2 regions of the Acinetobacter entericus genome follow, and region 2 is predicted to be linked to the other one. Evidence: predicted binding sites of a transcription regulator. Region 2 holds the regulator's gene; the other holds the start of a gene.
The links. Region 2 encodes PhoB, which activates phosphate uptake and scavenging genes when phosphate is short. Its sites were predicted from a motif close to TGTCATNAANCTGTCATAA; they were not measured.

Region 1 (16,306 bases), on a different contig from region 2:
TACCCATGCCGTCAGCATCAGATTCTCAGTCAGCACAGCGCTGAACAGCGCCAAACTGGCGGTGCCTGCCAGCAGCATCCACAGCATCGACTGCACTGATTTTTCCTGCTGGCGGATCACCCGTATCGGCGGCGTGTGCAGCAATTGCCACAGGCTAGGCATGACAAAGCCCAGCAGCACCGCAGCGCTGGTCAGCATCGCAATTGGCAAAGGCCCCTGCATCATATCCAGCGCGGAGAATGCAATATTCAATTGCGGAATCAACTGCAGCATCAGCTGCAGCAAGCCGTAGCCCAAGGCAATGCCGGCAGCGCTGCCCAAAATGACCGCCAGCCCAAACACCACTGCCAGCAATGACAAATAGGCCCAAAGAATCTGCTGTTTGGATGCGCCCATGCAGCGCATGAGCGCAATGCAGTCTTGATTCTGCTGTACATAGCGCTGGCTGGTTAAAGCAATGGCAATCCCGCACAGCAGAATAGTTAAGATATTCGCCAGCTGCAAAAAAGTATCCAAATTGGCAATCGGCTTCATCAAACGAGTATTGCCTTCACTGGCATTTATCAGACGCAGGCTGCTGTGTTCATCTGCAGATTGATTTTCAGCATTTGCAACATTCTGCTGATCGCCTTCCCCTTCTTTTCTGACGGGGCGGAGCTGTTTGAACCGCTGTTCAAATTGCTGCGTCTGCTTTGCATCGCCTGCCAGAAGCAGGCGGTATTCAATCCGGCTGCCCGTCTGTACGGCATTGGTTTTTGCCACATCTTGCCGTGAAATAATTACAGTCGGTGAAAACCCGCTGAAGCCCAGCTCCTGATTGGAGTCATGAGCAATTTTGGCGGCCACCTTAAATGTGCCGTCTGCAATCTGCACCGCATCGCCTATTTTGAGATGAAGCAAATCCATTGCCCGCTGGCTCAGCCAGATTTCACCCGGCTGAATGGCTTTCGCCGCAGGCCTGACACGCAGCTCGCCCCTTAAGGGAAAACTGGGATCAATGGCTTTTACATTGACCATGACAAACTGATCTGCTGTATGCGCCATGGTGCCAAACATGGTGACTTCGGACTGCCGCAGCTGCTGCCGGGATGCTAAGTCTTTCCAAAACTGGGCGATCGGCTCATTGTCTGAAAGCATCAAATCTCCAGCCAGCATTTCTGCTGCCTGCAGCGCCACAGCCTGCTGCACCTGCTCATTGCTGAACTTCAAGGCTGTCGTGGCGCTGATTGCTAATGTCAGCGCAATCAGCAGCAAATAGCCTCCTGTGCTTCTAAAACTTTGCGTCAATAAAGGACGAAATAAAGCATTCATTTCATCCTCCCTGCCTATGCTCAATCAGCTGCCCATCCGCCAACTCATAATGCCGCTGACACTGGGCTGCCAGTTGCGGATCGTGCGTCACTAAAATTAAAGTTGTCCCCAATTCACGGTTCAGCTGGAACAGGAGCCGTTCAATTTCTTTAGCAGTCGCACCATCCAGATTGCCTGTGGGTTCATCGGCAAAAATAATTGCCGGTTCGCTGACCAGCGCGCGGGCAATAGCAACCCGCTGCTGTTCGCCGCCAGACAATACTTTCGGGGTTTGCATGGCTTGGCGCGCCAGCCCCACTTTAGTGAGCAATGCATGCGCCTTTTTCTCGGCGGCCGCATAGTGAAAGTGTGGATGCAGACGCAGCGGCAGCATGACATTTTCCAGCGCCGTCAAATGCGGCAGCAATTGAAAAGACTGAAAAACGAAGCCAATATGCTTCAAGCGCACGGCGGCGCGCTGTTCTTCATTTAACTGCTCAATGGATTCTCCGCAGACCTTAAGATGTCCTGCACTGGCCTGATCCAGCGTGGCCAAAATGCCCAGCAGCGTTGACTTGCCTGAACCCGAACGGCCGGTAATCGCCACCTGTTCCCCGGCAAAAATTTCTAAATTGATCTGCTCAAAAATGCACAGTTCTTGAGAACCCAGCTGTATCTTTTGTGTCAATTGCTGTGCAGAAATTATCGCTTGTGGCAAGATGGATGGGTCAGTCGGAATTTGGCTCATATCTTTCCTATCTTCAGGGTTATATGCAGGATCTTATGCAGAGTCTTATGCAAAATCGCTATCTTAAAAATCAGGTGCTGCCGTATTTGGCTATTCTCGGCTTCAGCCTATTTCCCATGCTGGCCTGTGCCAAAACCATTCTAATTGTCGGCGACAGCTTAAGCGCCGGATATGGCATGCAGCCGCAGCAAGGCTGGGTGTACCTGCTGCAAAAACGCTTAGACCAACAGTATCCGAAAGCGCATAAAGTGGTCAATGCAAGTGTGAGCGGAGAAACCACCAGCGGCGCTTTGGCGCGGCTGCCGAAACTGCTGCAAATGCATGCGCCGCACGTGGTGGTGATTGAGCTGGGCGGCAATGACGGCCTGCGCGGGCAGCCGCCGCAGATGATTCAGAAAAACTTGGCGCAGCTGATTCAAAAAAGCCAGCAGGCCAAAGCTGAAGTGATTTTATTGGGCATGAAAATTCCGCCTAATTACGGAACAGCCTACAGCAAAGCTTTTGAAAACAGCTACAAAACCGTCAGCCAGCAATACAAAGTGACGCTGCTGCCGTTCTTTTTAGAAGGTGTCGCAGGCAAAAAGGATTTGATTCAAAGTGATCAGATTCACCCCAATGCCAAAGCGCAGCCGATGCTGCTGAAGAATGCCTATCCCTATATCGTCGGTGCGCTCTAAAAACACACAAAAAAAAGGCGCTGTTGATCAGCGCCTTTGATGCATTACATCATTTTGACTTTGACTTAGAAATCGTAGAAAGTTACTTCGCCGGTTTCCAATGAATACTCAGCGCCAACAACTTTCAGTTTGCCTTGGGCAATTAAGTTTTCCAGTACGGCAGAACCGTGACGCAGCTGATTGACGGATGCAAATACATTCGAACGCACCGCATGCATCGATAATTTAGCTAAATCATCTTTCAATTCAGTTTGCAGCAGAATTTCAACCGATGGGCGCACACGGTTCACAATAGACATCAGGTTTGCTGATGGCGGTGCTTTAGGGTTCATCAATGCTTCAATCGTTGAGTGAATTGCGCCGCAATGCGTATGGCCTAAAACAATCACCACAGGACAGCTGAAACTTTCCGCTGCAAATTCCACACTGCCGACTTGCGAGGGCGCAACAATGTTGCCAGCCACGCGAATCACAAATAGATCGCCCAAACCTTGGTCAAATACCATTTCGGCAGGAACACGCGAGTCTGAACAGCCCAATACAATGGCAAACGGTTCTTGGCTTTCCGCCATTTCTGCGCGCTGCTGATGCGTCAAAAGCTTAAGATGCTGCGTTTGACCATTTACAAAACGTTCATTCCCTTTTTTTAAACGATCTAAAGCTTCTTCTGCTGTTAGCATGGTCTTCCACCCTGATTTTAAGTTGGATTATTTTAATCCCCTGTCTGGTGAATGTCACTTGCAAAAACAGCTGAGAATCGGCTTTTCTTCACGCATATTTTCACAGGATCAATTTTGCAGCTGCGCTATGTTTTTTTCTGCATTCCGCTGCCCATCGCAGGATATTTTGGGAATAAATAGGAAGAAAATGCCAATCCGAAATATTTTGATCTAATTTTTTCGGTCATTTTCAAGACACAGTTCACATTTTATTCAAGCTCAATTAACTCCGTCAAAAAGCTGCGCGTGACAATCACAACATTTAAACTACAATTATCTTCATAAATAATTCAATTAAGCGAATGTGCTCATTCAGTTAATTTTTAAATAAATGAAAGAACAAATTCCTGCTGTTTTTTAGGGGTAACATCAGTCAATGAAGGGACTACATTCGACTTTCGGCCGGGTATTGAAATGTGCAAGCCTTTGCGGCCTGTTCATATTTTCTCAGCCCAGCTTTGCCGCCGGCAATCACCCAGCGGCAACTGCTCAGCCCGCAATTTTGCAAAACTATTTAGTGCAGGAACGCAAAGCCGCCGGCCTCAGCTCAAAAACAGTGCAGATCGGCAATATTACATGGAGCTATAATGAAGGCGGCTCCCGCGCCAACCCCTCCATTTTGCTGATTCATGGGCTGGCTGGAAACCGAGACAACTGGAGTCGCGTGGCGCACTATCTGACGCCCTATTATCATGTCATCATTCCCGATTTGCCCACCAATGGCGATACGAAAGTTCCTGAAAATTTTGACATCTCCATTCCAAACGTCACTGAGCAGCTGCGCCAGTTTGTTGAAAAAATTGATATAGAAGATCGGCTGAATGTTGCTGGACATTCACTGGGCGGTTCGATTGCGACGGTTTATGCTGCGCAGTATCCATTTGATACGCAAAGCTTATTTCTGCTGAACAGCGCCGGCATTTATAAGCATGCGCTGACGCCTTATACGCAGAATCCATCCTCCTTAAAGCAGCTGATTGTATCCAAGCCGGGTGATTTTGACGGCGTGATGCACCAGCTGATGCAAAATCCGCCTGCTGTGCCTTTTAAGCTCAAGCAAGCGCAAGAACAGCAGCTGATTGCCCAAGCGGAGCAAACTCAGAAAATGATTGATCAGGTGGTCACTTTAAACCGGATTTATACCCCAGACAGCTTTGCCCGCTTAACCAAGTCAGTCGAAGCGCCAACGCTGATTCTATGGGGCAGGCAGGATAAAATTATTAATGTTGAAGCGGCAAATGAATTAAAAACATTATTGAAACGCGCTGAAGCACCTGTCATCCTTAACAATGTGGGCCATGTACCCATTATTGAAGCGGAGCAGGCCGTTGCAGACCATTACTTGCCATTCCTTGCAAAAAGCCAGAAGTTTAAAAATCCACTGATGGATAAACTTATTCCTTTAAACTAATTCACCCGGTTTTAAATAGACTGGGGATTCAGGGACAGCATGCAGCAGAATCCAATGATTGAGCAATTGATCGAAGCTCATCTTAATTTTTTAGACCAGACCTTTGCTGAATCTGGCACTGTCCAATCTGAGTTTTTAAATTTTTATCACTGGTTCAGAAAGCAGCCCTTGCAGCAGCTGTGGTCTTTTGAACAAATCCACAGCCTGATTGAAAAGCAAATTTTAGACACGCCTGCCAGCGGTTTTCTGATAGAACAAATTGCAGAACACATTAAATTCGCGCTGATTCACCCGATCAATGAAACCACGCAGATTGCGGATGTTATTTCGGTACTGACTATTGATAAAATTGCGCAATATGTGGCCAGCAAAAGCGGCCACCGCCAGCGCTTGATTAAGACCGTAGTCAATAGCCCGGCTTTTTCCGCCATGATCAGCCAGCTGATTCAGCACTCCATTCAGGACTATTTAGATAATTCGGTTATCGCAAAAAGCGTCCCGGGCGTGTCGCGTTTTATGAAAATGGGCAAGTCAGTTTTAGAAAATGTCACCGATACCAATTTAGATGATGCTGTCGGCAAATACCTGCAGAAGAATATTCTTAAACTCAGCCAAATGAGTGAAACTGTCCTCAATCAGCACTTTGACGATCATAAGCTGTATCATTTTCAGGCCAATTTGTGGCATAAAATTAAAGCCATGCCGGTGTCAGTGCTGAAAAACTATATTGAAGTGCCAGATTTACCGCAAACGGTTGGCATGGGTGCAGAGATTTGGGACTTTATCCGTCAAAGCGGATATTTAAAACAGCAAGTGCATGACGGCGTCTATGCGTGGTATATCCGAAATGCAGAGCGTCCTTTTGATTTATTGCTGCGGGATTTAAACATTGATGAGGCGCTGATTGAGACAGAGCTGCAAGGCTTACTCAACCCTGTCATTCAGCAGATGATCCGTTCAGAATATTTGCGTGAACGTGCTCGGCATTATTTAGAGCAGTTCTATTATGCTGAAACCACATTAAAAATTTTAGCCATAGCTGAATAAATAAAAAAGCCGCTTTACGCGGCTTTTTTATTGCAGATTAGAATCTGATATTCATACCTACAGTATATCTTCGGCCATCTAGGACAATATCATATTCACTATTGGTCACTTCTTTATTTGCAAGGTTATATACGCCTGCAGTTAAGCTCAGTTTTTCGCTCGCTTTATACACTGCACCAGCATCAATGGTGCCATAAGCCGGTGTACCGCTGCTCATTGATGTGCGGCTTAAATAATCACTGGTTTTACCGCGATAGTTATAATCCATCCATATATTCCAGCGGTCTGAAACATCATAATCCACACCAGCATTCAGCATGTGTTTTGGCATTTTATTTAAAGGCTGACCTTTAAACTCGCCGCTCTTCTGCTCTGAATCTGTGTAAGTGTAACTTGTGCTCAAACGCAAGTTATAAAGCACATCATAATCTAAAGCGAATTCAATACCCTTCATTTCAGCTTCTGCAACGTTCTTCATTTGGCTGACAAAGCGGTATGGTTTGCCATTTGCTGAACATTTCCAGTCCTGAACAGGTGAGCTGTTTGTGGTTCCTGGGGTATCACACAAACGGTCTTCCACGATCTTATCTTTAAAGTCTGATTTAAAGACCATTAAGCTGCTGCTTAAACCCAGCTCTGGATCTGAAAAATTAAAGCCTAACTCGTAACTGGTGCTCTTCTCTGGAGACAAATCAGGATTGCCGATAATCACCGCACTGCCTTTACCTGTACGGCTGCCAAAACCTTCAGAAATTTGACTAATCGTCGGCTGTTTGTAGCCTGTGCTGATCCCGCCTTTTAAAGTTAAGACATCATTTAAATGATAGATACCATAAATTCGCGGGGTGATTTCTCCACCAAAATATTCGTCTTTATTGTATCGAGCGCCAAGTGTTAACGCGAAATCATCCGTAATGTTCCACTCATTCTCTGCGTACAAAGCAAAGAGCCAGCGGTCAAGTGTAGTCAAGCCCGTAACGCTGGCTAAACCATTGGTGGTATCGGTAATTTTTTCTGTTTGGTATTGACCGCCCGCAGTTAAAGTATGATTCCCCAAGAAGAACGTGCCTTGCGTATTAAATACTTTTAAGTCTTCTTGCTTTTCATCTGCTACAGCACCGCTATACACTTTCTTGGTTGTTTCGTCTTGGTAGTATGAATCAATATTGAATGTATCGTAGTGCGCTTTATGCGTTAAGGTATACATCTCTTTTTCGTTTTCATTGGTCGATGCTTCACTTGCTGCACCAACACTTTTACCCAGTGTCGTTGTGTACTGCTGACCCGTGAAGTCATAGCGCAAGCCAATATCATTGTGCTCATCGACATTCCAAACCAATCCAGTGCCTAACTTTCTGACTTTCTTTTCAGACTCACTCGAACCTGATTTTTGCCCCTCGCCGCCAACATAGTCACTTTCATCATTGCCTTGGAAATTGCCGTCCAAGCTTAATGACAATTTATCTTTAATTAATGGGCCAGCGGCATAAAAACCAACACCATAGCTGTCATTGGCATAGTCATTATTTGATTTTGTATATTCTGGAGAAATACTGCCGTGCCAATCGCTCGAAGACGCTTTTTTGGTAATGATATTAATGACACCGCCCATGGCATCTGAACCATACAGGGATGACATTGGGCCACGAACCACTTCAATACGCTCAATCATGTCAATTGGCGGCAAATAGGCGCCAATTTTCCCGCCATCCGTACCATTGCCGTTCACAGCTCTGCCGGCACTGACAGGACGTCCATCAATAAGATACTTGGTATAGCTTGCGCCCATGCCGCGAATGGTGATTTCTTTATTATTGCCGCCGCCTTGCACGGATACGCCCGGCATGTTTTTGACTGCATCAATCACGTCGGTATATGATTTTTTTTGTAATTCTTCACCAGTAATGACTGAGATTGACGCAGGCGCGTCTGCAATATTTTGTTCAAAGCCGCCCGCAGTTGTTACCACAATGGTTTCTAATTTTGTCACATTTTCCTGCACCATTTGCCCTTCTGCATGAACGGCTGCACTCATTGCTGACATCACGGCAAAAGCCAAAGCGGATTGTAATAACGGCTTATTCATATACGTATACCCACAAAAAATAATGGAGAAATAAAGTAAATTTGCGGGCAATATTAACAAAATATAAACATAATGCAATTAATATTGATAATTATTATCATTATAAGCATTCATTTTGTGTAAAAAAATAGCCTCAAACTTGAGGCTATTTTTGTTTATTCAAATGGCTTATTTAAAATAAGCGCCTTCCGTATTGCTGTGATCCGTTTGATCCACAACACGTGCAAGTTCAGGTACATGCTGTTTCAGCGTAGTTTCTACACCTTGCTTTAAAGTCAGGTCAATGGATGAACAGCCTTGACAGCCGCCGCCGAATTTAAGCACAGCTGTTAATCCATGCTCGGCATCTTCAACCACTTCAACCAATGCGCAGTTGCCGCCATGCCCTGCAAGGCCCGGATTAATTTCAGACTGAAGCACATAAGTAATGCGCTCTTCTACTGATGCATCAGGGCCGACACGCGGCACTTTAGAGTTTGGCGCACGGAAAGTTAATTGCCCGCCAAAACGGTCTTTGTTGTAATCAATCACAGCATCCAGCAAATAAGGAATGGATGGCGCATCGACAAAGGCAGGGAAATCGGGATAATCCTGTTTATAATCTGTCGGCACAACTTCTTCAGGCGCACTGTAAGCCATGCAACATTCAGCACGAGGCGTACCCGGATTTTCCACAAATACACGCACACCAATACCCGGCGTGTTTTGCTTATCCAAAAGATCCTTCAAATACTCTTGAGCAGTTGGCGTAATCAATAGGTTTGGAATTTCTTCAGCAACTGCTGTGCTGTTGTTCTCAGTCGACATGACAATATTTCCTCAAGCTGAAGCGGCTATTTTAGCTTAAGATGCGGTTTATTACGAAAAAATCAACCAAAATTGTCGGAATTATATTGAAAGCTAACGCTTATCGGGCATTTAATGGCATTATGATCAGCAAATATTGATCAATAGACCGCCAATTTATGCTGGATTTACATTTAAACCATACCGTCACTATAATCATTATTACGGTCATTGTTTCTTTTATGGCATTCCAAAATCAGAACCTCATGAACCGGCTGATTTTTTGGCCGCCAGCCATGCAGCGCGGGCAATACGACCGCTTTATCACGCACGGCTTTGTGCATGCGGACGGCGCGCATCTGCTGTTCAATATGATTACGCTGTTCTTTTTCGGCAGCATTATCGAATCCTTTTACCGCCAGTATTTTTTTGATTTAGGCTTTGTGCTGTTTTATCTGGGCGGGCTGATCGCCGCGATTATTCCGAGCTATCTGCAGCATAAAAATGATGCGCGCTGGGCAAGTTTGGGCGCGTCTGGCGCAGTTTCTGCAGTACTGTTTGCCTATATTCTATTTGAACCGTGGAAACTGATTTTCGTATTTTTCATCCCTGTGCCCGCAATTATTTTTGCAGTGCTGTACGTGGCTTACAGCGTTTGGTCCGGCAAGCGCGGCAATTCCAATATCAACCACAGCGCGCATTTATGGGGCGCAGCCTATGGCGTGATTATGACCATTATTATTGAGCCTCGCCTGCTGCCGCACTTCCTGAACAAGTTAATGCAGATTCCTTTTTAGAACATTCCAATAATCAAGATCGGCCATAAAAAAGAATTCCGCGGTATGCGGAATTCTTTTTTATTTTGAAAATTGCGGTTTTGATCAGTTTCAATAGATCTGATTATCCATCAATATTTTCAACAAGCTGGCCATTCGCAAAATGCCAGTTCCGCTGATAGGCAGACACAAATTTAGCGATGAAAATGGGCGCACGGTCTATGGCGGAGCGTTCTTTAAAATGGCCTTGAGCTTTTGCCCAGTCATAGCAGCTTTCATTCAATGGATACTCGATTAAAATACCGCTTAAATAATTTCTTTTTATCCAAAATTCAGCCTGACGGTAACTGGAAAACACAGCCGATGCCAAACCTGATTTTTGCCCATTAAAGACATAGACTTGATTAGATTTATTCATAAAGCCACCCTGCTCTTCTTGTTTTTCTGCTTAAATCATAAATGTGACTCAAGTCACATTTCAATTATTTTTTATTAAATATGCCAGATAATTGTAAGCAGGTGTAGTTTTAAACAAATTGCAGGCCACTCAGGCATTCCGCTGCAAATTTCATCTGGATCTTCACCAAAATCCGCTTATCATAAAAAGTGACCAGAATAAAAAAGGAAATTTCATATGAAAAAAACAGCTTTAATGTTCGGCATGATTTTCTGCAGCCTATTATCAGCCTGCGCAGTTCATACGCGGGAAGGCAGTATTATTGTCGATCCAGACCGCGGCTCTCACCCGCATGGCCATGGCGATTTCTGTCCGCCCGGCCAAGCTAAAAAAGGACACTGCTGAATACAGCTAAACTGTAAAAAAGCCTTCAAGCTGAAGGCTTTTAAAGTATTTCATACCACTAAAGTTCTGCGTATTTCACGATAAATCATCAAATTTTGGAACCTTATGCCACCGAGGAATTTAATTTGGCATAGATAATGTATACATCTGTATAGTAATGATTAGATCAGGTGAGATATTTTGCATGTCCAATTCTTTAGACGGTCTTCAATTTCCAAATCCATCTCAAAAGCAAAAACCCAGCACCTCTAAAGCAGGGCGGGAAATTATTGCCGAAGCCTTAGCCAGTGTAGATCACAGCGCTTCGCAAAAAGCTGCCGCTGAAAAAAACTGGCGCAAGCAGTATCCGCAATATTTTAAAGCGCTGGTGGAACATGGCATTCAAAACAGCCAAAAGCCGCTTGAAATTGCTGAAGCTGGTTTAAATAAGGCGCATCACACCTTTGAATTTTTCCGCAATGGCCAGAAGCATTTGCTGAAAGATGTTATGCAGCTGGAAGCCCAGCCTTTATATACGGTTAAACTCAAAGGTGAAAGTGAAGCAGCGCCCGATTGGTATGTGCCCTATCATGGTCAAAAACTGCAAGGTGAAGCGCTGCTGGCGCAGATCCAGAAATGGCAGGATGACGGCATTATTGAACCGAGCCATGCTGATGCTTTACGTGAGGCGGCGTCACATCCTGAATGGTTTGATTTATCTGACCGCACCATGGTCTTATTTGGCGCTGCGTCTGAAGCAGGCCCTTTAACCTGGCTGTCTAAATGGAAAGCCAATATTGTTGCGCTGGATTTGCCCAATAGCCGTGTCTGGAGCAAAATTTTAGACACCGTACAGCAAGGCAATGCCACTCTGTATGCGCCTTCAGCCGAGGCCATGCCGCAAAATACCGAAACAGCCATTTTAAAAGAAAAACTCGGCGCAAATTTATTGACTCAGATTCCTGAAATTGCACAGTGGCTGGTGAAAAACGAACATCAGCTGGATTTGGCCGCCATTGCCTATTTAGACGGTGAAAAGCACGTGCGCGTATCCATGGCGATGGATGCCATCATGCAGTATGTCAGCGCGCAGAAAGCCGACACCAGCCTGATGTATATGTGCACCCCGACTGATGTATATGCCGTGCCTGAAGAAGTGATCCATGCGTCTGCTGATAAATTCACGCAGCGCTCCAAAGCGCAGCAGCTGATCAGCACGGGCATTTCCGCCCTCTCGCGCCAGCACTTTTTCAAGCAAAACCTGCACAGTGTGATTCAGTCTGAAAATGGGCAAAAATATGGCATTGCTGACTGTCTTGTGGTTGAGCAGGGGCCAAACTATGCTCTGGCAAAACGCATTCAGCAATGGCGCGCGACATTGGCGCGTCAAAATGGCCAGCGCGTCAGCATCAATATTGCGCCATCAACTACCACGCATTCAGTCACTAAAAATCCGCTGCTGAAAGCGGCTTTTAATGGCGCCAGCCTGTTTGATGTGGAAGCCTTTAAACCCGAAACTACCAATGCCATCATGGCGGCGTTATGGATTCATGACCTGCGCAATCCACAGTCCGCAGCCAACCCGGAAGTAGAATTGCAGCATCCGCTGGAGCTGATGATGAAAGGCGCCAATCATGGCGGCTTATGGCGTGTGGCATATTTAGCGCGCACAGCCCTGCCTTTTGCCGCAGTATACGGCTTTGCTGCGGATAAATTGCCCTTAAATAAAGTCTTGGCAAAACTGAAAAAGTAAGGCTCCGCTGCCCTCTTCTATGTACAGTTTAAAACATCTGCAGGGATCAGGGCGCAGCCTTTAAATAGTCAAAATTGAAGATAATACTGCGGAAAAATGCCCATCCAATACGGCTGAGATTAAGCGCCGCCTCTCACTATTTCCCATAAAAAAACGCTGCATTGGCAGCGTTTTTCTATCAGTACTGAAGACCTAAAAACAGGCTTTAGAATACTTTCAGCAAAATCCAGTACAACGCGCCGGATAAACAAATCGTAGCCGGCAATGTAAAGATCCACGCCGATAAAATCGTACGGACCATTTGCATATTTAAGCCAGAACGATTCGCCACCATGGTGCCGGCAACCGCACTGTTCAATACGTGCGTGGTTGATACCGGCATGCCTAAACCGTCAGCCGCTGCAATCGTCGACATTGCCACCAATTCAGCAGACATGCCTTGACCGTAGGTCATATGGTTTTTACCAATACGCTCACCCACGGTGACGACAATGCGCTTCCAGCCCACCATAGTACCCAGGCCTAAAGCCAGCGCCACCGCAACTTTCACCCAAGTCGGGATATACTGCAGGAATGAATCCAAATTGCTGCGGTATTCTTTAACCGTTTTTTTCTGATCCGCATCCATCGCCGGAAGCTGATCCGCTTTGTCTAAACGCTTAAACGCCGTTGTGCTCAAGTACATATCATTGCGGATGACAGAAATTTCCGCTTCAGGAATTTCATGCACATCGCCATATTTTGCCACACGTTCGCCCAAATGATCCGTCAAACTTGCCAAAGCCGGAACCACTTGCGCATTCACTTCTTTGGTTTGAATATATTTGGTAATGACTGCACGCGCCTTTTCATCAGGAATATCAGCATGCTGCGGATAAATGATCGCCGCTGTTTGAGCAGAAAGCTGCTCAAATGACTGAATATGCTTGCTGTCTAAATTCTTGTTTAAAGAATACGCCAGCGGCACGCAGCCAATCAGAATCAGCATGATTAAGCCCATGCCTTTTTGACCGTCATTTGAACCATGCGCAAAGCTCACACCTGTGCAGGTAAAAATCAAAATCGCACGGATTAATGGCGGCGGCGGCTTATTGCCTTCAGGCGGATGGAACAGCTCCAGCTGTTTGCGGAAGACTTTTTTCACCAAAAGAAACAGCAGCGCTGCAAATGCAAAGCCAATCAATGGAGAAAACAGCAGCGCCTTACCGACTTTAAGCACTTGCTCCATATCGACGCCGCTGGCGCCCGCGCCAGCATGCAGCAGGTAATTCATAATGCCGACACCCAGGATCGAACCGATCAGAGTGTGTGAACTTGATGCTGGAATGCCTAAGAACCAAGTGCCTAAGTTCCACAGAATCGCAGCAATCAGCATGGCAAAAACCATGGCAAAACCGGCGCCTGAACCGACATTCATGATCAGTTCAACAGGAAGCAAAGCGATAATGCCGTAGGCGACCGCCCCGCTGGCCACCATGACACCCAGAAAATTACAAAAACCCGCCCACATCACTGCGACAGGCGCAGATAATGCATTGGTATAAATGACTGTTGCTACAGCATTGGCTGTATCGTGAAAACCATTCACAAACTCAAAACCGAGTGCAATAAATAACGCTGTTCCCAATAAGATCATTGAATAAAGACTTAATGCGGGAACGTGTGCCAAATCAGAAGTTAATTGAAAGCCGATATAAATCAGCGTCGAAATTATTACCGTCAAAAAAACCGGCATAAAAAATTTCGGTGTAGGCACATGAACATTCGTCGACTTAACGGCTGTCGAGGGTTGTGCTGAATCTACGGGAGTTTGATTAGAATTCATGCAAGCAGGAATGGAGGATTTAAGAATCCCCATATTGTTCAGTTTAATTGTGACAATTATATGACAAAGCGCTGTCATATAAAGCAGTTTCTCATACTTTATTGCATCTGATTCCGCACCCAAATACCGCTAAAGAATTTATGTTAATTATTATTTTTCAAATATTTAAATCCATATATCAAGATCAGCAGCTTTACAGTTTGAAATATTTCAGCACTGAAATTATTTTGAAATATTTCCGTCACAATTGCCATTACCGCTTAACAAAACACTATGATGCGCGATCAATGCTGCAAAATCATGAACTGAACCATCAGAACAGCAACATGCTTCAGCTACTCTTCAGCTGCCGAAAAAACATCCAATATCTTTTTTTTGACGGCCGCATAAACCATGAATATCAGTAATCATATTGACAATCTGTTAATATATTGCACGTTTTTAAAAACCGTCTGAGAGTTTTGAATGTCGACACTTGCCACCTTAAAAGAGCTTCTCGCCCAACGCATCCTGATTATTGACGGCGCAATGGGAACCATGATCCAACGCCATAAACTCGAAGAAGCCGACTACCGTGGTGAGCGTTTTGCCGACTGGGCATCTGACCTCAAAGGCAATAATGACCTTTTGGTGCTGACTCAGCCGCAGATTATTCAAGGCATTCATGAAGCGTATTTGGATGCCGGCGCAGACATTATTGAAACCAACTCGTTCAATGGCACGAAAGTTTCCATGTCGGATTACCACATGGAAGAGCTTGTCCATGAGATTAACTTTGAAGCGGCCCGCATTGCCAAAGCAGCCTGTGAAAAATATTCGACCCCTGACAAGCCGCGTTTTGTGGCAGGTGTGCTTGGGCCAACTTCACGCACCTGCTCAATTTCTCCAAATGTAAACGACCCTGCTTTCCGCAACATTACGTTTGATGAACTGAAAGAAAACTATATTGAAGCGGCGCATGCCTTGATTGAAGGCGGTGCAGATATTCTGCTCATTGAAACTGTATTTGATACTTTGAACTGTAAAGCGGCCATTTTTGCAGTTAAAGAAGTGTTCCATCAAATCGGCCGTGAATTGCCGTTGATGATTTCAGGCACCATCACCGATGCCTCTGGCCGTACACTGACCGGTCAAACGGCAGAAGCGTTTTGGAATTCTGTACGCCACGGCGATTTATTGTCGATTGGCTTTAACTGCGCCCTAGGTGCAGACGCGATGCGTCCGCATGTCAAAACCATTTCCGATGTGGCGGATACTTTTGTTTCAGCGCATCCAAACGCGGGCTTGCCGAATGCCTTTGGCGGCTACGATGAAACCCCTGAAGAAACCGCGGCATTTATCAAAGAATTTGCGGAAAGCGGCCTGATTAACATCACTGGCGGCTGCTGCGGTACAACACCGAATCATATCCGCGCCATTTACAATGCCGTGAAAGACATCACGCCGCGCCAAGTGCCTGAAACTAAACCTGCTTGCCGTTTAAGCGGTTTAGAGCCGTTCAACATTACCGATGATTCTCTGTTTGTGAACGTTGGTGAACGCACTAACGTGACGGGTTCGAAAAAATTCCTGCGTTTAATCCGTGAAGAAAACTTTGCCGAAGCGCTGGATGTTGCCTTGCAGCAAGTGGTTGCCGGCGCGCAAATCATCGACATCAACATGGATGAAGGGATGTTGGATTCGCAAGGCGCGATGGTGCATTTCCTCAATCTGGTTGCATCTGAACCTGAAATTTCCAAAGTGCCGATCATGATTGACTCATCGAAATGGGACATCATTGAAGCAGGCTTGAAATGCGTACAAGGCAAGCCGGTCGTAAACTCGATTTCCCTGAAAGAAGGGTATGACGAGTTTGTAGCTAAAGCACGTTTATGCCGTCAATACGGCGCTGCGATTATCGTCATGGCCTTTGATGAAAATGGTCAGGCGGATACAGCTGCGCGTAAAAAAGAAATCTGTAAGCGTTCGTATGATGTCTTGGTCAATGAAGTGGGCTTCCCTGCGGAAGACATCATTTTTGACCCGAACGTGTTTGCTGTGGCGACAGGGATCGAAGAACACAACAACTATGCTGTGGACTTCATTGAAGCCACAGGCTGGATCAAGCAGAACTTGCCGCATGCGATGATTTCAGGCGGTGTGTCTAACGTATCGTTCTCCTTCCGCGGCAATGAGCCTGTGCGTGAAGCGATCCACTCTGTGTTCCTTTATCATGCCATCAAACAAGGCATGACCATGGGGATTGTCAACGCAGGTCAAATGGCGATTTACGATGACATTGACCCTGAGTTAAAAGCTGCGGTTGAAGATGTGATCTTGAACCTGAACCAAGGTGAAAGTCAGCATGATGCAACTGAAAAATTGCTTGAAGTCGCTGAAAAATACCGCGGTCAAGGCGCCGCGCAAA
Region 2 (16,306 bases):
TCCGTTAAATCTGCAGACAGCTGAACGCCTTGAATTTCTGCACCAATGCGGCCGCCGATCGGGCGAACTTGAATATGCTGATATTGCTGTGACATGAAAATTTCCTCTTTAAAATTGTTATAGGACACTGGGCCTGTGAAATCATCATGCCGAATTGGCTGAGGCAAATCTGTCAATAAATTGACATTTCTATACTACATTTCTGCTATATAAAAATTAAAAAATGCTTTACCCCCCGTAAAAAAGCCCGCAACCTGCGGGCTTTTCTTCTGCATTGTCTTTATTTGCCTTGGCCCAGCTTGGTCGCCATGGCGGTAATTTTCTGATAGCCCGCCGGCAGGATGCGCTGGATTAAATCCAGCGCTTTAGCATCATTGCCAATCAGCAGGCGGCGCTTGTCTTTCTGCACAGCCTCTAAAATCTGGCGGGCGGCTTCTTCAGGCGGGCAGCGCAGCAGCTTATTGAAGGTTTGCGCCGACTTTTCCGGATTCATGCCTAGACTGCGCAGGCTGTCATTCATTTTTGCCGCATTGGCAATATTGGTGCGGATGCCGCCCGGATGCACACACAGCGCGCTGACACCGCTGTTTTCCATATCCAGCTCTTGGCGCAGCGACTCGGTAAAGCCGCGCACAGCAAACTTAGTGGCATTATAGGCCGACTGCGTCGGCTGCGCGGTCAGGCCAAAAAGGCTGGAAATATTAATGATATGGCCTTCGCCCGATTTCTTGATCAGCGGCAAAAACTCTTTGGTGCCGTACACCACGCCCCAAAAATTGATATCGACAATCCATTCCAGCTCTTCATAGCTGGCGCCTTCCACCGTAGAGCCCAAAGCCACGCCAGCATTATTGAAGATCATATTGACCGAACCATGATTCTGCACGGTGTCCTGCGCCCAGGTGCGGACCTCATCCAGCTTCGCGACATTGACTTTTTGGGTGGTGACACGCACATTGCTGTCTGTCAGCAGCGCCGCCGTTTGCGCCAGCCCCTGCTCATTCACATCACTTAAAGATAAATGGCAGCCCTGCTTTGCCAGCAGTACCGCCAGTTGCTGGCCAATCCCTGAACCTGCTCCCGTAATGGCAGCGACTTTATTTTTAAAATTTTTCATTCTGTTTCCTTTGCTTAAACGGTTCTGAGCTTAAAGCTTTTGCACTCTGCCCAACGGGGCATCAGCTGCTTGTATTTGTGCAGCCTCGTCTCAGCTCATTGCTTCAATATAGGTTTGACAATACATATTGTCAATATCATCTTGGGACGCTCTATTGCACTTGCGGATAAGGCGGATGGGCATAGGTGTTCGGCTGATTTATTGATAAGATATGACAATGATCCGTTTCAACTTAAAATGATGATGATGACAGAGCAGCCAGCGGCAGAAGAAAAGCAGCCCGCCAAAAACAGCAAGGAACGCCAATTCAAAGGCCTGTCACTGACAGAGCGCAAGCAGCTGCGCCGCGAAAAACTGATTGAAGCCGGCATTGAAGCCTATGGCACGCACGGCTTTTTTTCGGTGACGGTCAAAGACATTTGCAATGAAGCCAAGCTGACCGAACGCTATTTTTATGAATCCTTTAAAAAAAGCGAAAATCTCTTTCAAACCATATTCTTAAAGCTGATTGATGAGCTGCAGCAGAATGTCATGCAGGCGATTATGCAAGCCTCTTCAGATCCGAAAAAAATGATTGAAGCCGGCCTCACAGCCCTGCTGACCACATTAAAAGACAATCCGCAAATGGCCCGCATCATTTACATTGATGCCATGCTGGTGCAGGAACTGCATAATCAAGCCACCATTCACGAAACCATGTCACGCTTTGACCGCATGATTCATGCCTTTGTCATGCTGATGATGCCGAATATTGGACGCTCAGAGCGGGAAATTTCGCTGGTGGCGACCGGGCTGAATGGCTATGTCACACAAATCGCCATCCGCTGGGTGATGAGCGGGTTCAAGCAGTCGATGGATGAAATTCTATCGTCCTGTAGCATTGTGTTCCTCTCCCTGCTGCAAACCTTCTCTCAGCATGAGCCCTCAGTGAAAAAATAATGAAACTTATTTTACAGTGTTGGAAAATTTTTATTAATTTTTAAAAAACATAAGCTTATTTTTAAATTGAACGGCTATTTTACGCAAATATTTGTCACAAAATCTTTCAAAAATAGCGCCCCGATGTCTTTTTGCAATGATACTGTCATAATTAATCTTTGTAATAAGCCTGTCATAAATATAAAACGGTCCACCGTTTACATGAAATAGGGTATTGCGCTGTGAAAGATGACTACATTTTGATTGTCGACGACGAACTCCCGATCCGGGAAATGATCCATACCTCTTTAGATATGGCCGGTTTTCAATGCCAGCAAGCCGAAGATGCCAAACAGGCGCATCAGATGATTGTCGACCAGCGCCCTGCTCTCGTCCTGCTGGACTGGATGATGCCTGGCGGCGTCAGCGGCGTCGATTTATGCCGCCGCTTGAAGCGCGACGAGAACTTATCTGAGATCCCCGTCATCATGCTGACCGCCCGCGGCGAAGAAGACCATAAAGTGCAAGGCTTGGATGCCGGCGCAGATGACTACATGACCAAACCGTTTTCGACCCGCGAGCTGGTCTCACGCATTAAGGCGGTATTGCGCCGTTCAAATGCCTTGGGCGGCGAGAAAACCATTGATGCCAATGGCTTGATTTTAGATCCTGTCAGCCAGCGCGTCAGCCACGGCGACAGTATTTTAGAAATGGGGCCGACCGAATACCGCCTGCTGGCTTTTTTCATGACCCATCCTGAACGTGCCTACACCCGCGCGCAATTGCTGGATCAAGTTTGGGGCGGAAACGTGTATATTGAAGACCGCACGATTGACGTGCATATCCGCCGCCTGCGCAAAGTTCTAGAGCCTTACGGCGCAGACCGCTATGTGCAGACCGTGCGCGGCACAGGCTACCGTTTTTCTACCCGCGCAGATGTTGCGCTTGGCTGATATCATTCAAGATCAAGCTTTTTTAGGTTAGCAGTATTTTATGTACGAACCCTACCCTGTCCCTGAGCTGGCGCGAGAGCATAAGAAGTTCCGCTACAGCAGCTTATGGACCTTTGCCAAGCAGGATTTGCGCCTGCTGGCTTTTCTGCTGATTATCGGCGGCTGCATTGGCCTTGGGATCGGGTATTTCTGGATTTGCATTTTTGCGGCCTTCAGCATCTTCTTTGCCCTGCAGCTGCGTTCGCTGTATTTAGTCAATGAATGGATTTCCAACCGCCCTTATGATGTGCCGCCTAATTTAGACGGCATCTGGGGCGCGCTGCTGTTCAATGTTTACCGCGCGCAGCGTCAGGAACGCATTGTTCAGGCGGAAATGGTCGGCTTAATTGACCGTGCGCAGTCTTCACTGGTGGCGCTGGCCGAAGCCGTAGTCCTTATTGATGAAAGCCATCAAATTGAGTGGTGGAACCCGGCTGCGGAAAAGCTGCTGGGCATTCAAGCCGCCGACCGCGGGCGCAATATTCTGACTCTGCTGCGCCAGCCGAGCTTCATTGAGTATTTCAACAATATTGATCAGGCGCCCGATGGCCTGAAAATGAAATCGACGGGTTTTGATGAACATTATGTGCAAGTCAAAATGACCCGGTTTGGCGGCGAGAGCCGCCTGCTGGTCGCCTATGATGTGACCCGCATGCACAATCTGGAACAGATGCGCAAAGACTTTGTCGACAATATTTCTCATGAACTGCGCACGCCGCTTACTGTGCTCAGCGGCTATATCGAAACCTTTACCGATCAGGAAGATTTGAACCCGCGCTGGAAACGCGCGTTTGACCAGATGCAGTCACAGACACGGCGCATGAATGCTTTAGTGAATGACCTGCTGCTGCTGTCACGCTTAGAAAATGATAAAAAAATTGCCAAAAATCAAATTATTGATATGCCCAGCCTGATGAACCAGCTGTATGACGATGCGCATGCCTACAATGTCGATTATGGCCATGAGCTGAATTTAGACATTGACAGCCACTGCGATTTAATCGGTTCCGACACTGAACTGGCCAGCGCCTTCAGCAACCTGATTACCAATGCCATCAAATACACCCCCAAAGGCGGCACAGTGACCATTGGCTGGCACGACGACAGCGAGCAAGGCTATTTTACGGTTGAAGATACCGGCATCGGCATTGACCCGAAGCATCTGCCGCGCCTCACCGAGCGCTTTTACCGTGTCGACAGTGACCGCAGCCGGCAAACCGGCGGCACAGGCTTGGGCTTAGCGATTGTCAAACATGTGCTGATGCAGCATCAGGCGCATTTAGAAATTGAATCGAAAGAAAACCGCGGCTCTATTTTCAAAGTGGTGTTTCCGAAAGAACGCCTGTATCACGTCAGCTGAACTGTCTGATTGTCAAATCAAAAACGATTAAAAAGCCTGCTGACTGAGCAGGCTTTTTAATATCGGCGCGTGTGCGCGCTCAGTTCAGCGCCTGCTCTTTTTGCTGCGCGCGCTGAAAGGCTGGACGGCTGCTGATGCGCTGCAAGAAAGCCTGAATATGCGGATATCGCCCTTGCGTGCGCGACTGCAAGGCCTGCAGAGGAAAGCTCATCTGAATATCAGCAAAGCTGAACTGCCCGGCAAAATAATCATGCGCTGACAGATAATGTTCTAAAAAAGCAATATGGTCTTTTAAGCGCGCCTGCACGAAACCCGCTTTCACACCGTCACTGATTTTCTGCGCAATCGGCTTAATTATCCAAGGGACATGCTTCGGCACATTGGACATCACCAGCTGCATCACCAGCAGCGGCATCAGTGACCCTTCCGCATAGTGCATCCAGTAGCGGTATTGCTGGCGGTCTATCGGTGTTTTCGGCGCAAACTGCCCTGATTCGTCAAACTGTTCCTGCAGATACTCTAAAATCACCGCAGATTCTGCAATGCTCTGATCATCATCGGTCAGCACAGGCGCTTTGCCCAAGGGATGCACGGCCAGCAGCTCCGGCGGGCCTGAAAAATTCGGAAGGCGTTTGTAGAACTGAATCTGATACTCCAGGCCCAATTCTTCCAGCGCCCATAAAATGCGGAATGAGCGGGACTGTTCTAAGTGATGCAGTGTCAGCATGGTTTATCCTTATTATTTAACTGATCATGAATTGAATGGGATTAATGCGGCGCTGTAAAAAGCCGTGCGGGACAGCACGGCTTAAGCGGATTAAACCAATTGAGTGTTAATTTCTAAACTGCGCAGCAGCGTTTTCGTGACGGGCGTTTTACTGCAAATATCCAGCACCTTCTGCTGCAGCGCTTCATCTGGAGGGCTCTGAAAATGCACACGGCGTTCAATCCATTCCCTGCCCTCTTTATTGGCGCAGAAATCAGCTTCAACGTGAAATGCGCCCAAATCAATGCCCTTATGCTGCGCATACATGCGCAAGGTAATCATGGTGCATGAAATCAGCCCTGAGCAGATCAAATCATAGGGCGCCAAGCCCTGATCCTGACCGCCGAAAGATTCCGGCTTGTCCGTAATCAGCTGATGCCTGCCGCTGCGGATTGCGCCTGACCACGGTTCAGGCAGGGTCTCTACTGTTGCATTTGCAATAACAGCCATTTTTTGTCCTTATTCATCTTGTATTATTGTGATGCCAGCGCACTTCATTTAGCCGTCAGGCGCCGCATGCGGCAGCGTCTGAACAATCCAGCCGGTTTACTTGGAGGCGCGCATCTTGTCAGGAAAAGCCGGCGCTTCTAAACGCGGCCCTTCATAGTCTGGAATATTGCCAAAGCGTTCATCATGATTAATCCACTGATCGCGCGCTAAATTCAACTCTTCCTGCGTCCGCCCCACAAAGTTCCACCACAGCAAAATAGGTGATTCAAACGGTTCACCGCCCAGCAGCAGGACCCGGCTATGGGCATGAATTTCAATGTCCACGCGCTCCAGCCCAGGCTCTAAAACCACCATATTGTCTTCGGTCAATTCATGGCCATTGATGGATGCCGTGCCTTCTAAAGCCAAAAAGCCATATTCAAATTTAGGATTCAATCCAATGCGGGTGCGGGTGCTTTCTTGCGCCTGCAAATCTACGCCCAAAAGCTCTGTATGTACGGCAACCGGCGACTTGACACCAAAAAATTCGCCCACCAGCACAGTAAAATCAACACCATCCTGACTGACCACAGGCAGTTCAGGGTAATGATCAAAACGCGGCGCCATATTGATTTTGTCATCCGGCAAAGCAATCCACAGCTGCGCGGCATGCATATGCGTTTCAGTTTCTGGCGCTACTTCGGTATGTGAAATGCCGTAGCCGGCCGTCATCAAGTTCACCTGATGCGGACGGATCAGCTGTTTCGTGCCCAGGCTGTCGGTATGCATCATGGTGCCTTCAATCATCCAAGTGAAGGTCTGCAGGCCAATATGCGGATGCGGGCCAACATCCAGCCCCTCTCCCTGCGGAAACACTGCAGGTCCGGCGTGATCCAGAAAGCACCAGGCGCCAATCATGCGTTTATGGCGGCTGGGCAAAGCGCGCTTGATCACGGTTCCCTGGCCAATTTCAGCGCTGCGCAGCGGGAATTCCTGTACAAATTGATTAATATATTTTTCGCAATCGTCTGAAGATGACAGTTCTGTGTAATTGGTATTGGTCATATTGCTATCCTGAATCTGGCGAAGTCTTGCTGCAAACGCAATTGATGCTGAAAGGAATATACAGCCGAAATGGCATATAGCTGAATCGCGGCATGGAATACATGCATCTTAATCAATTCTGAAGGTGAAGCCCATGCATCCGGCAATACGGTGAATGCTATAAATAGGACAATAGCGGTTTTTATTCGGCCCCATGCCCTGCAAATCTTTGCCTTTAATCTAGCATGCTGTTCCCGCCGCAGAAAGCGCGTAAAAGTGTCAGAATTTTAAATCAGTCTATATCTACACATTTTGTCATACTTTATGCCAAAAAATACCCAAATCTGGTGAGTTTATTTTTTAACCAATTTATCCATAATACATTCCTCTTCATTCCTGCCGTAATCAAAAGGATCAGCGTATGACTGCAGATTTGAGGGTTGGTGAAAAAAGCCATTCCAGTATAACCGCACAGCACAAACCTCAGCAGCATTTACTGAAACCTTCGGAATGCAGCCTGAAAAACCGCAGCGCCATTGAACAGGCACTGGCAAATCATAACGCGCCCATTCCAGCACATTTTCAGCAGGCCTTTTTAGATTTCCAATACCAGCAGCAGCGCTTTTTCCTTCGCCGCATCAACTATATTGCCCAGCTGGTTTTTTTGATCTATTTTTTTGCAGATTATTTCATTATGCCGGATATGTATAACCTCTCAGCTTTTCTGCGTGTCGGCTGCGTCGCCGCATCACTGCTTGCCGGATTCTATCTATTCAAATATAAAAAAGATATTCTTCTGCTGGATCTGATCTTACCGGTCAGTACCGCCTGCAGCATGGGACTTTGGATTTTTTTGCTGCTGCAGTCCTCCAGCCCGTGGATCAACTCCTATATTTACGCTTCAGTTATTTTTGTATTAATTGCGAATCTTTGCATACAGGTCCGTTTTAAACCCGCCCTTTACAGCACAATGTTCATCTCTATTTTTGCGCTCATCGGTGTGCAGCAGCTGATGCATGTGCAGGAAGCGATTGTCTTTTTTCTCACCTTTTTCCCCATTCTTTTATTCAGCCTGTATATCAGCTGGAACAGCACTTTAAATGGCCGCCGGAATTTCTTGCGTTCCCTGCTGGATGACTGGAATCTGCACAGTTTCAAAAACATGGCGCATACAGATGAATTGACGCAGTTATTTAACCGGCGTCAATTTGTGCATGTCGCTGAACGGCGCATTCATGAATGGCCAACGCCTGCCGGCACCTGCCTGCTGATGTTTGATGTAGATTATTTTAAAAAAATCAATGACAGCTACGGGCATGATATCGGTGACCGTGTTTTGCAGAGCATTGCGGACACCACGCGCAAAGAAATGCGTCAAAAAGATGTCTTGGCGCGTTTTGGCGGTGAAGAATTTATTGCCCTGCTTGCAGAAACCAGCATTCAGGATGCATTGCTGATAGCCGACCGTATCCGTGAGCGCATCCAGAATGAATGCTTGCATTTAAAAGAAAGAAGTTTGAGCTTTACTGTCTCAATTGGCGTTGCAGAATTAAAATCGCATCGGCAGGATTTGGATGAACTGGTCAAACAGGCCGATCTTGCACTCTATCAAGCCAAAGAAAATGGCCGGAATTGCGTTGTGCGTTACGAACCCGCCATGAGCGCCCGCTCAAAATTAACGCCAGCAAAAAATAAAAAGCCCTTAAATACAATCAAGCTGCCTAATCCGTGCAAGGATCCTGCCTCACGCACATGGTCCATTATGTAAATCTATGTCAAACACGGGTTTGGCTTCACTTTCGGCAGCGGAACTTCGGCAGTACCAGACCGCAATACAGTCATTCTATGAATGCATTAAATAACGGATTGACCCTTTTTATTTTGCTGTTTTTAATTACAATGAAAGTGAGTTTTTATCCCCTGAGATTGAGTTTTTAATGCTGTCTGATCCGACTCCCCCCCCTTTTTTACAGCCTAAAGATTATAAATTTACATTTATAGATCTCTTTGCTGGTGTTGGCGGTTTCCGGATGGCCTTGCAGAACCTTGAGGGGCGCTGTGAATTTTCCAGTGAATTGAATAAGCGCGCACAGCAGACTTACTTTTGCAATTATGGTGAATTGCCTGAAGGCGATATCACATTAGAAAGCACCAAAGCGGAAATTCCAAAGACATTCGATATTCTCTGCGGCGGTTTTCCCTGCCAAGCCTTTTCTATTGCCGGCCACCGCAAGGGCTTTCAAGAGACCCGAGGCACCTTATTTTTTGATGTGGCCAATATTGCCAAAAAGCATCGCCCCAAAGCGCTTTTTTTAGAGAATGTCAGAAATCTGGTGACGCATGATCACGGCAATACCTTTCAGGTCATCTGTAATACGCTGGAAGAGCTGGGTTATACCGTCTTTCATAAAGTCTTAAACAGCATGACGCATGCCAATGTGCCGCAATACCGTCAGCGCATTTTTATTGTGGCCTTAGATCCTGCACAAGTGCCGAGATATCAAGAATTCAATTTCCCTGAAGAAATCCCTTTAACTGCCTCCATCCGCAGCTTGCTGGAAAAAGTCAAAGTGGATCAGAAATATTACTATGGGCCAAATCATAAATACTACGCGAAGATGGCGGAATCCGTAATCTCAATGGACAAAGTTTATCAATGGCGCCGGGTGTATGTGCGTGAAAATAAGCGCAATGTTTGCCCCACACTGACTGCGAACATGGGTTCTGGCGGGCATAATGTGCCGATCATTAAAGATGATTATGGCATTCGTAAATTAACGCCCAAAGAGTGTTTTGCTTTTCAGGGCTATCCTGTCGATCAAATGCATTTTCCTAAAAAAATGGCCAATTGCGCCTTATATACACAGGCAGGCAACTCGGTGACCATGCCGCTGGTTCAGCGCATTGGTGAACAGATTTTAAAAGTGCTGGATTTGAATGAAATGCCGAAGCAGAGAAAGGCAGGGTAATAAGAGCTTCCTTTATGTTGCATGCTTAGAAATTATCTTCATCAAATCGGTCTTGGTCGATTTTATAAATATGGAAACTTCGCTCAACTTGCACACCCAAGCCAAATTCAACCATCAAAGATGTAAGTTTCTCGCCATCTATCAATACAATTCCTGATTTTTTAGCTGATTCAATCGCTTCTTTGCTAAAGCTAGAAGTGGTAATAAAAACACCTTTCTTAGCAACTTGATCTGCCAAAGCACCTTTAAATTGTTGAATATCAGGGCGACCAATTGTATTTTCCCAACGTTTAGCTTGAATATAAATTTTATCTAAGCCCAAACGGTCTTCACTAATAATTCCATCTATACCGCCATCATTTGTTTTACCAATTGCTTGAGCTGCATCTTGATGTGAACCTCCATAACCCATTGAAACTAAAAGATCAACAACCAGTTTTTCAAAAAAATTGGGAGAATTGCTTTTAATTAAATTCAGAAGATCTGCCTTTAATGAAGATGTTAAAAAATGTGATGTTTTATAAATAATTTCTTCAGGTGTTTGAGTATCTTCAATCTTTTCTTTTGGTGAAATTATTACGTCCTGTTTCCCTAATTTAAAATCAGAAAAACCTTCAAATTTCATTAAATATTCATTCGTAATAGCATCTAATTTTGATAAGTCGATATTTTTGCCTAATTGGCTTAATTCACAATATGCTCTTTTCGGCTGGTCAACCAAACCAGCTTTTACCAAATAGGTTTTAGCCCAAGCAACTCTATCTTTAAAAATATTTCTGCCACTTGGCAATGTTTCTGAAAGTTCTTCTTCTGTTAAACCTGATTTCAACGTTAATAATTCTGATGCTGTTGAAATTTTTATAGCTTCTTGCTGTTCTGCAAGCAATTTCATCAATGGCAACATTAATTGATCATAAGTAGGCAAAGTCATTGTTCTAAAGATTCTTTTAAAATGAATTATCATCATTGAGTATAAATAAAAAGAGAGCGCCTAAGCGCTCTCTTTTCGGTAATTTCCGAAGGAAATTACTCCCATTCAATCGTCGCTGGCGGTTTAGACGATACGTCATAAACAACACGAGAAACTTCAGCAATTTCGTTCATGATGCGTGTAGAGATTTTATCTACAAGATCATAAGGAAGGTGCGCAAAACGAGCTGTCATAAAGTCAACTGTTTCAACTGCACGAAGTGCAATCACCCATGCATAACGGCGGCCATCACCGACTACACCCACAGATTTCACTGGTTGGAATACAGCGAATGCTTGAGCAGTTTTGTCATACCAGCCGCTTGCGCGAAGTTCTTGCATAAAGATGTCATCAGCAAGACGAAGAATATCTGCATATTCTTTTTTCACTTCACCAAGGATACGTACACCAAGACCTGGGCCTGGGAATGGGTGACGGTAAAGCATCTCAAATGGCAAGCCTAAAGTTGTCCCTAAACGGCGCACTTCATCTTTAAACAAGTCACGGATAGGCTCAACCAATTCAAACGCTAAATCTTCCGGTAAGCCGCCCACGTTATGGTGCGATTTAATCACGTGCGCTTTGCCGTTTTTAGTGGCAGCAGATTCGATCACGTCAGGGTAAATTGTGCCTTGCGCAAGGAAGTTCACGCCATCAAGCTTACGCGCTTCTTCAGCAAAGACTTCAATAAATTCACGGCCAATGATTTTACGTTTTTTCTCAGGATCCACTTCGCCCGCAAGCGCAGTTAAAAAACGGTTTTCAGCATCAGCACGGATCACACGGATACCCATGTTTTTCGCAAACATGTCCATCACTTGCTCGCCTTCGTTCAAACGAAGTAAACCATTATCTACGAATACGCAAGTCAATTGATCGCCAATCGCTTTATGAAGCAATGCAGCAACCACAGATGAATCCACACCGCCAGAAAGACCTAAAAGAACTTTTTGATCGCCAATTTGCGCGCGAAGTTGTTCTACACGCAAATCAATAATGTTTTCAGAGTTCCAAAGGTTACGGCAGCCACAAATGCCGTGAACGAAGTTAGACAGCAGCTCTGCACCTTTTGCAGTGTGCGTTACTTCAGGGTGGAACTGAATCCCGTAAAAACGGCGGGCTTCATCAGAAACCATCGCATACGGACAGCTTGGCGTGCTTGCAGTAACCTGGAATCCTTCAGGAATACGCGTTACTTTGTCGCCGTGGCTCATCCACACTTTTAACTGATCTTTAGTATCTTCTAAATCGCCAATCAATTTATCGCGAACTTGAATATTGACTTCAGCATAGCCAAATTCATGCACTGTACCCGGTTCGACTTTGCCGCCCAGCTGCTCTGACATGGTTTGCAGGCCATAGCAAATGCCAAGAACAGGCACGCCTAAGCTGAATACAACTTCTGGCGCGCGCGGACTACCTTCTTCATGAACACTTTCTGGACCGCCTGAAAGGATGATCCCGTTTGGGTTAAATGCACGAATGTCTTCTTCAGACATATCAAATGCGTACATTTCTGAATAAACACCAGCTTCACGTACACGGCGTGCAATAAGCTGGCTATATTGAGAACCGAAATCCAAAATCAGGATGCGGTCTTCAGTAATTTGGGTATTGGTAGTCATGGCAAACAACTATGCAGGCAACGAATATAAGCGCGATATTCTAGCATTTTTCCACGCAATGCGCACACTATTCGGACAGACCCTAAAATCGGCTGATTCCAGTGATATTGACGGCACTCATTCCTCAAAAAATGGAAACACATCGACTGGCTTGCAACAGCAGGAAGCCGCTAAAAGCAGCTTCTTTATTTTACGGCTGGGCAAAAGCTCTCAATCTGCGGATTATTTTTCAATAGCCTGATCAATACTGAATTTGCCTGCGCCCTGCAGCATTAAGAACAGCAGACCGCCGGTCATGGCAAAATTTTTCATAAAATTGATGCCGTCCTCTGCGCCGCCATGAAATAAAAATGCTGTGATTAGGCTAAACACTGCCAAGCCCAATGCCGCAAAGCGTGCCTGAAAACCAAACAGCAATGCCAAACCGCCGCCGAACTCTACCAGAATCGTTAAAGGCAGCATGGCGCCCGGCACTCCCATAGACTCCATATAACCGACAGTTGCGCTGTAGGCCGTGATTTTCCCCCAACCGGCAACAAGAAAAATGTACGCCATAAAAATACGGGCAATCAGTGCAATAGCAGCATTAGCGGCATTAGCGGCGGGTTGATTAACAAGAGTTTTAACAGCAGCATTTGGATTAAACATAGTGACACCTTTTGAATTCTATTTTGAAGATGGGTCAATGGTACGTCGTTGCTTTTATCTAATAAATATAGATTATCAACACTCAGCGTTCCGCATTTAAAACAATGTGGCATGAAATTAATTACGTTTTAATACTGACTTTACAAGACTGTGCTGATAGCATTCCATTACATTTTTGCTTGTTTTTCACTCATGGAACTTATTGATTTTATATTACATGTAGATGACCACCTGCTGGAATTCATTGCCAATTACGGTGTCTGGATTTACGGCATTCTGTTCCTGATTATTTTTGTCGAAACAGGTTTAGTGGTGATGCCGTTTTTGCCGGGTGACAGCCTGCTTTTTGCCGCTGGCGCATTGGCTGCATCTACAGGGGCAATGGATCCTTGGATTTTATTTATCTTGCTGTTTCTGGCCGCAGTTTTAGGTGACACGCTGAATTATCATATCGGCAAGTACATCGGCCCTCGGGTATTTGAAATTGAATCCCGCTTTATCAATAAGCAGCATTTAATTGCAACACAAAACTTTTTTGCCAAGCATGGCGGTAAAACCATTATTTTTGCCCGCTTTATCCCTTTTGCCCGCACTTTTGCGCCTTTTGTGGCTGGCGCCGGCAGCATGAATTATAAGTTTTTCCTGAGCTACAATGTCATTGGCGCGCTGTGCTGGACAGGTTCATTCATTCTGCTGGGCTATCTGTTCGGCAACATGCCTATCGTGAAAGACAACTTCACGCATTTAATTTTCGGCATTATCATTATCAGCGTCTTGCCGGGCATTATTGGCTTTATCCGCCAAAAAATGAAGAAAAACTGATTCTTCAGCGCCGCGTCCATCTGCGCTTTCCGCTTAAGAAAAAAAGCGGATCAGCACAGGCAGCATGCACAGCACCAGCATCATGGCCGATCCCTTATATAAAAGATCGGCTTTGATCTGCTTGGTATCGCCAGACAGAATTGCGCGCCCAAAAGACATCCAAAACAAGGCGCACGGCAGCAGCACCAGACTGAATACCGCAAAAACCAAGATAAAATTGGTGGAATTTCCCCAGGTTTCCAGCGGCAAAATGCCGGCAGCGAACAGCAGCGCTTTCGGATTCTTAAGCGTTGAAAAAAACAGCTGGCGCGGACGGATAGACGTGAAACGCTGATTGTGCTTATGCAAGTCTGAAGACTTCCACAGACGGAAAGCCAGCCAAAACACATAGGCCATACTCAAAAAATGCAGAATATGAATTAAATTTGGCCAAATAGGCGCACTTAAATGAATCAATAAAGCCCAAAGATTAATGGCATAAAAATAGCCAAAAAATTCTGCAGGAATAAATAAGCTGGTTTTCGCGATGCCCTGTTGATGCGCTGAGCTCGCCAGCAATGCATTGGTCGGGCCTGGCGTCATCAGTACCGCAATCATTGCTAAAACAAAAAGCCAACTCTCAATCATAAAAACCCGGAACTATGCAAAATTGGGCACACCTTAGCTGAAAATAATTTATAAAAACAAGTACAGATCAGGCTAAAAAAAGAATTTTACGGCCGGCATCACAGGAAATAAATGCAGAATTGAGAGCACTGGAACAGTTTTGCACATAAAATCAATGTTAATTTTATTTTATATTTTTCAAATACTTAATATTAAAAATCCATCTTCTCCATAAGCACGGAGCAGACATTTGAAAATGCAGGGATACATCGACAAGTTTTATTACACTTTTCTCATGCTCAGCCCATTTTGCAGAAGCGGGCTAAGCATGAGGGTGCATGCATGAAATGCTATTATTGCGCGGCGGCTGTCCGTGGAATCATCGGACAGCCTTTAAATTTAGCGGCTTGAAGCACGGCTTCCTGTTCGCCCATCAAGCGGGCAATTTCTGTCTTTTTGGTATTGGAAGACTGGCCCATATTGACCGAAACACTTGGGCCAATGCCCCAGCCGCCGTGATTGCTCCAGCCGCCGCCTAAACCGACACCCACTCCCATGCCTGTACGCTTGGCAGGCTGTACGCCATTATTCAAATATTCCTGAATGCGGTTATATTCGCTTTGCAATTGAAAACAATTCAGTGACTGGTACTGTGTCGGTGAAACATAGGTTGGCTTTACCGCCGTGGCGCATGCGCCCAACAGCATTGAACTGGCGGCCAAAAGGCTTAACTTGAGAAGGCTGAATGTGCTTGCTTTCATAAATGTCTCGATCTTATTTTTGCTCAATTTCATTGAACAATGATTGATAGGCCTGCGTCAATTTATGATCTGCTGCCAAATGCACCAACGGCTGATTTTTATGATGCGATTCTTTCATCAAAACTGACGGCGGCAGCATATTTTCAAGCACCGGCAAACCTTCATCCTTCAGCTGCTGCACCACTTCACGCGGCAGCTTGGCCTGCGCCTGGAATTGATTCACCACAATGCCTTCAATTTCCAAACCGTCATTGTGGTCATCCTGCGTTTCAATCACATTTTCAATCAGTGTTTGCAAGGCGCGTTTTGAAAAAACATCACAATCAAACGGAATCAGCACCCGGTCGGAGGCAATCAATGCGGACAGCGTAAAAAAGTTAAACGCGGGCGGCGTATCGATAAACACACGCTCATATTTGCCGCTCAGCTGTTGCAGCGCATCGCGCAGCTTATAAATTTTATGCTTAGACTCGAGCGCATAGGCCAAAGCGCCTAAGCTTGGGCTGGCTGGAATGACATCTAAATTCTTAAACGGCGATTGGTGCACATAGCTGTCCAATCCTTTAGAACGGTTTTTTAAAATTGAACCAATGGCATTGCCCAGCAAGCCTTTGCTTTGCTGCGTGCCCAGCACTTCTTCAAAATAATTTTCAATATTGGGTTCCAATGCAGGCTTATCGGCCGAATACGTCGCGTCATCCCCCAGCAAATACTGGCTGGAATTGGCCTGCGGGTCCAAATCAATCACCAGCGTTTTTAAGCCCTGATGCGCGCTGATGGCCGCCAAATTTACTGTAATGCTGGATTTCCCCACACCGCCCTTTTGGTTAAACACCACTCGTGTACGCATAAAACCCCTCTATCTCATTATTATTTAAACTGTTCTCAGTCTACCTGAGAACAGTTTATGTGCAATTTATTATGTCTGACAATTTATGCATCCCAAAGCATCCCTGCCCGAAGATCAGCCAAAGTTCGGCTTAATCATGACCAAGCCGATAATGGCAAGCAAGGCCACAGCCGCCAAGAATAAGCCTGCGCGGCGCTGTGTCAGCTGTACAGTATCGGTTTTGCGGTAAGCTTTGCTTAATGACGACAGCAGCACCAAGAACAAAATCACTTTGGCATAGAACCACGGCTGCACATCAAAATTTTTCATGAACAGCAGCACGATGCCTGTCCCGGCAATCAGCGTCATGGATAAATGCTGCAGCGCCACAAACAGCTTTCGGCCCGCTGGATTCGGCTGATTGCCCTGCACCCCCTTAAACAGCGTAAA

Region 1: the regulator PhoB is predicted to act here: its motif matches at 13,947-13,965, upstream of OKC24_RS00730 (inorganic phosphate transporter).

The regions. Positions count from the first base shown of each region.
Region 1 covers NZ_JAPEQW010000001.1:138,341-154,646, reverse strand. Annotated here, with positions in the region: gene OKC24_RS00790 (ABC transporter permease) at 1-1,311, opposite strand, end outside; gene OKC24_RS00785 (ABC transporter ATP-binding protein) at 1,313-2,038, opposite strand; gene OKC24_RS00780 (arylesterase) at 2,086-2,715, shown strand; gene OKC24_RS00775 (carbonic anhydrase) at 2,781-3,395, opposite strand; gene OKC24_RS00770 (alpha/beta fold hydrolase) at 3,811-4,845, shown strand; gene OKC24_RS00765 (hypothetical protein) at 4,885-5,892, shown strand; gene OKC24_RS00760 (TonB-dependent receptor domain-containing protein) at 5,930-7,978, opposite strand; gene nfuA (Fe-S biogenesis protein NfuA) at 8,147-8,785, opposite strand; gene OKC24_RS00750 (rhomboid family intramembrane serine protease) at 8,944-9,561, shown strand; gene OKC24_RS00745 (DUF7710 domain-containing protein) at 9,665-9,958, opposite strand; gene OKC24_RS00740 (hypothetical protein) at 10,175-10,342, shown strand; gene OKC24_RS00735 (hypothetical protein) at 10,527-12,074, shown strand; gene OKC24_RS00730 (inorganic phosphate transporter) at 12,280-13,899, opposite strand; gene metH (methionine synthase) at 14,365-16,306, shown strand, end outside.
Region 2 covers NZ_JAPEQW010000008.1:99,007-115,312, reverse strand. Annotated here, with positions in the region: gene OKC24_RS08335 (TauD/TfdA dioxygenase family protein) at 1-95, opposite strand, end outside; gene OKC24_RS08330 (SDR family NAD(P)-dependent oxidoreductase) at 281-1,117, opposite strand; gene OKC24_RS08325 (TetR/AcrR family transcriptional regulator) at 1,364-2,056, shown strand; gene phoB (phosphate regulon transcriptional regulator PhoB) at 2,278-2,988, shown strand; gene phoR (phosphate regulon sensor histidine kinase PhoR) at 3,029-4,387, shown strand; gene OKC24_RS08310 (glutathione S-transferase family protein) at 4,467-5,114, opposite strand; gene OKC24_RS08305 (OsmC family protein) at 5,205-5,603, opposite strand; gene OKC24_RS08300 (pirin family protein) at 5,700-6,647, opposite strand; gene OKC24_RS08295 (GGDEF domain-containing protein) at 7,048-8,394, shown strand; gene dcm (DNA (cytosine-5-)-methyltransferase) at 8,564-9,595, shown strand; gene OKC24_RS08285 (restriction endonuclease) at 9,621-10,526, opposite strand; gene guaA (glutamine-hydrolyzing GMP synthase) at 10,622-12,190, opposite strand; gene OKC24_RS08275 (hypothetical protein) at 12,189-12,431, shown strand; gene OKC24_RS08270 (DoxX family protein) at 12,413-12,838, opposite strand; gene OKC24_RS08265 (DedA family protein) at 13,031-13,660, shown strand; gene OKC24_RS08260 (LysE family translocator) at 13,694-14,287, opposite strand; gene OKC24_RS08255 (hypothetical protein) at 14,620-15,027, opposite strand; gene OKC24_RS08250 (ParA family protein) at 15,041-15,877, opposite strand; gene OKC24_RS08245 (SirB2 family protein) at 15,992-16,306, opposite strand, start outside.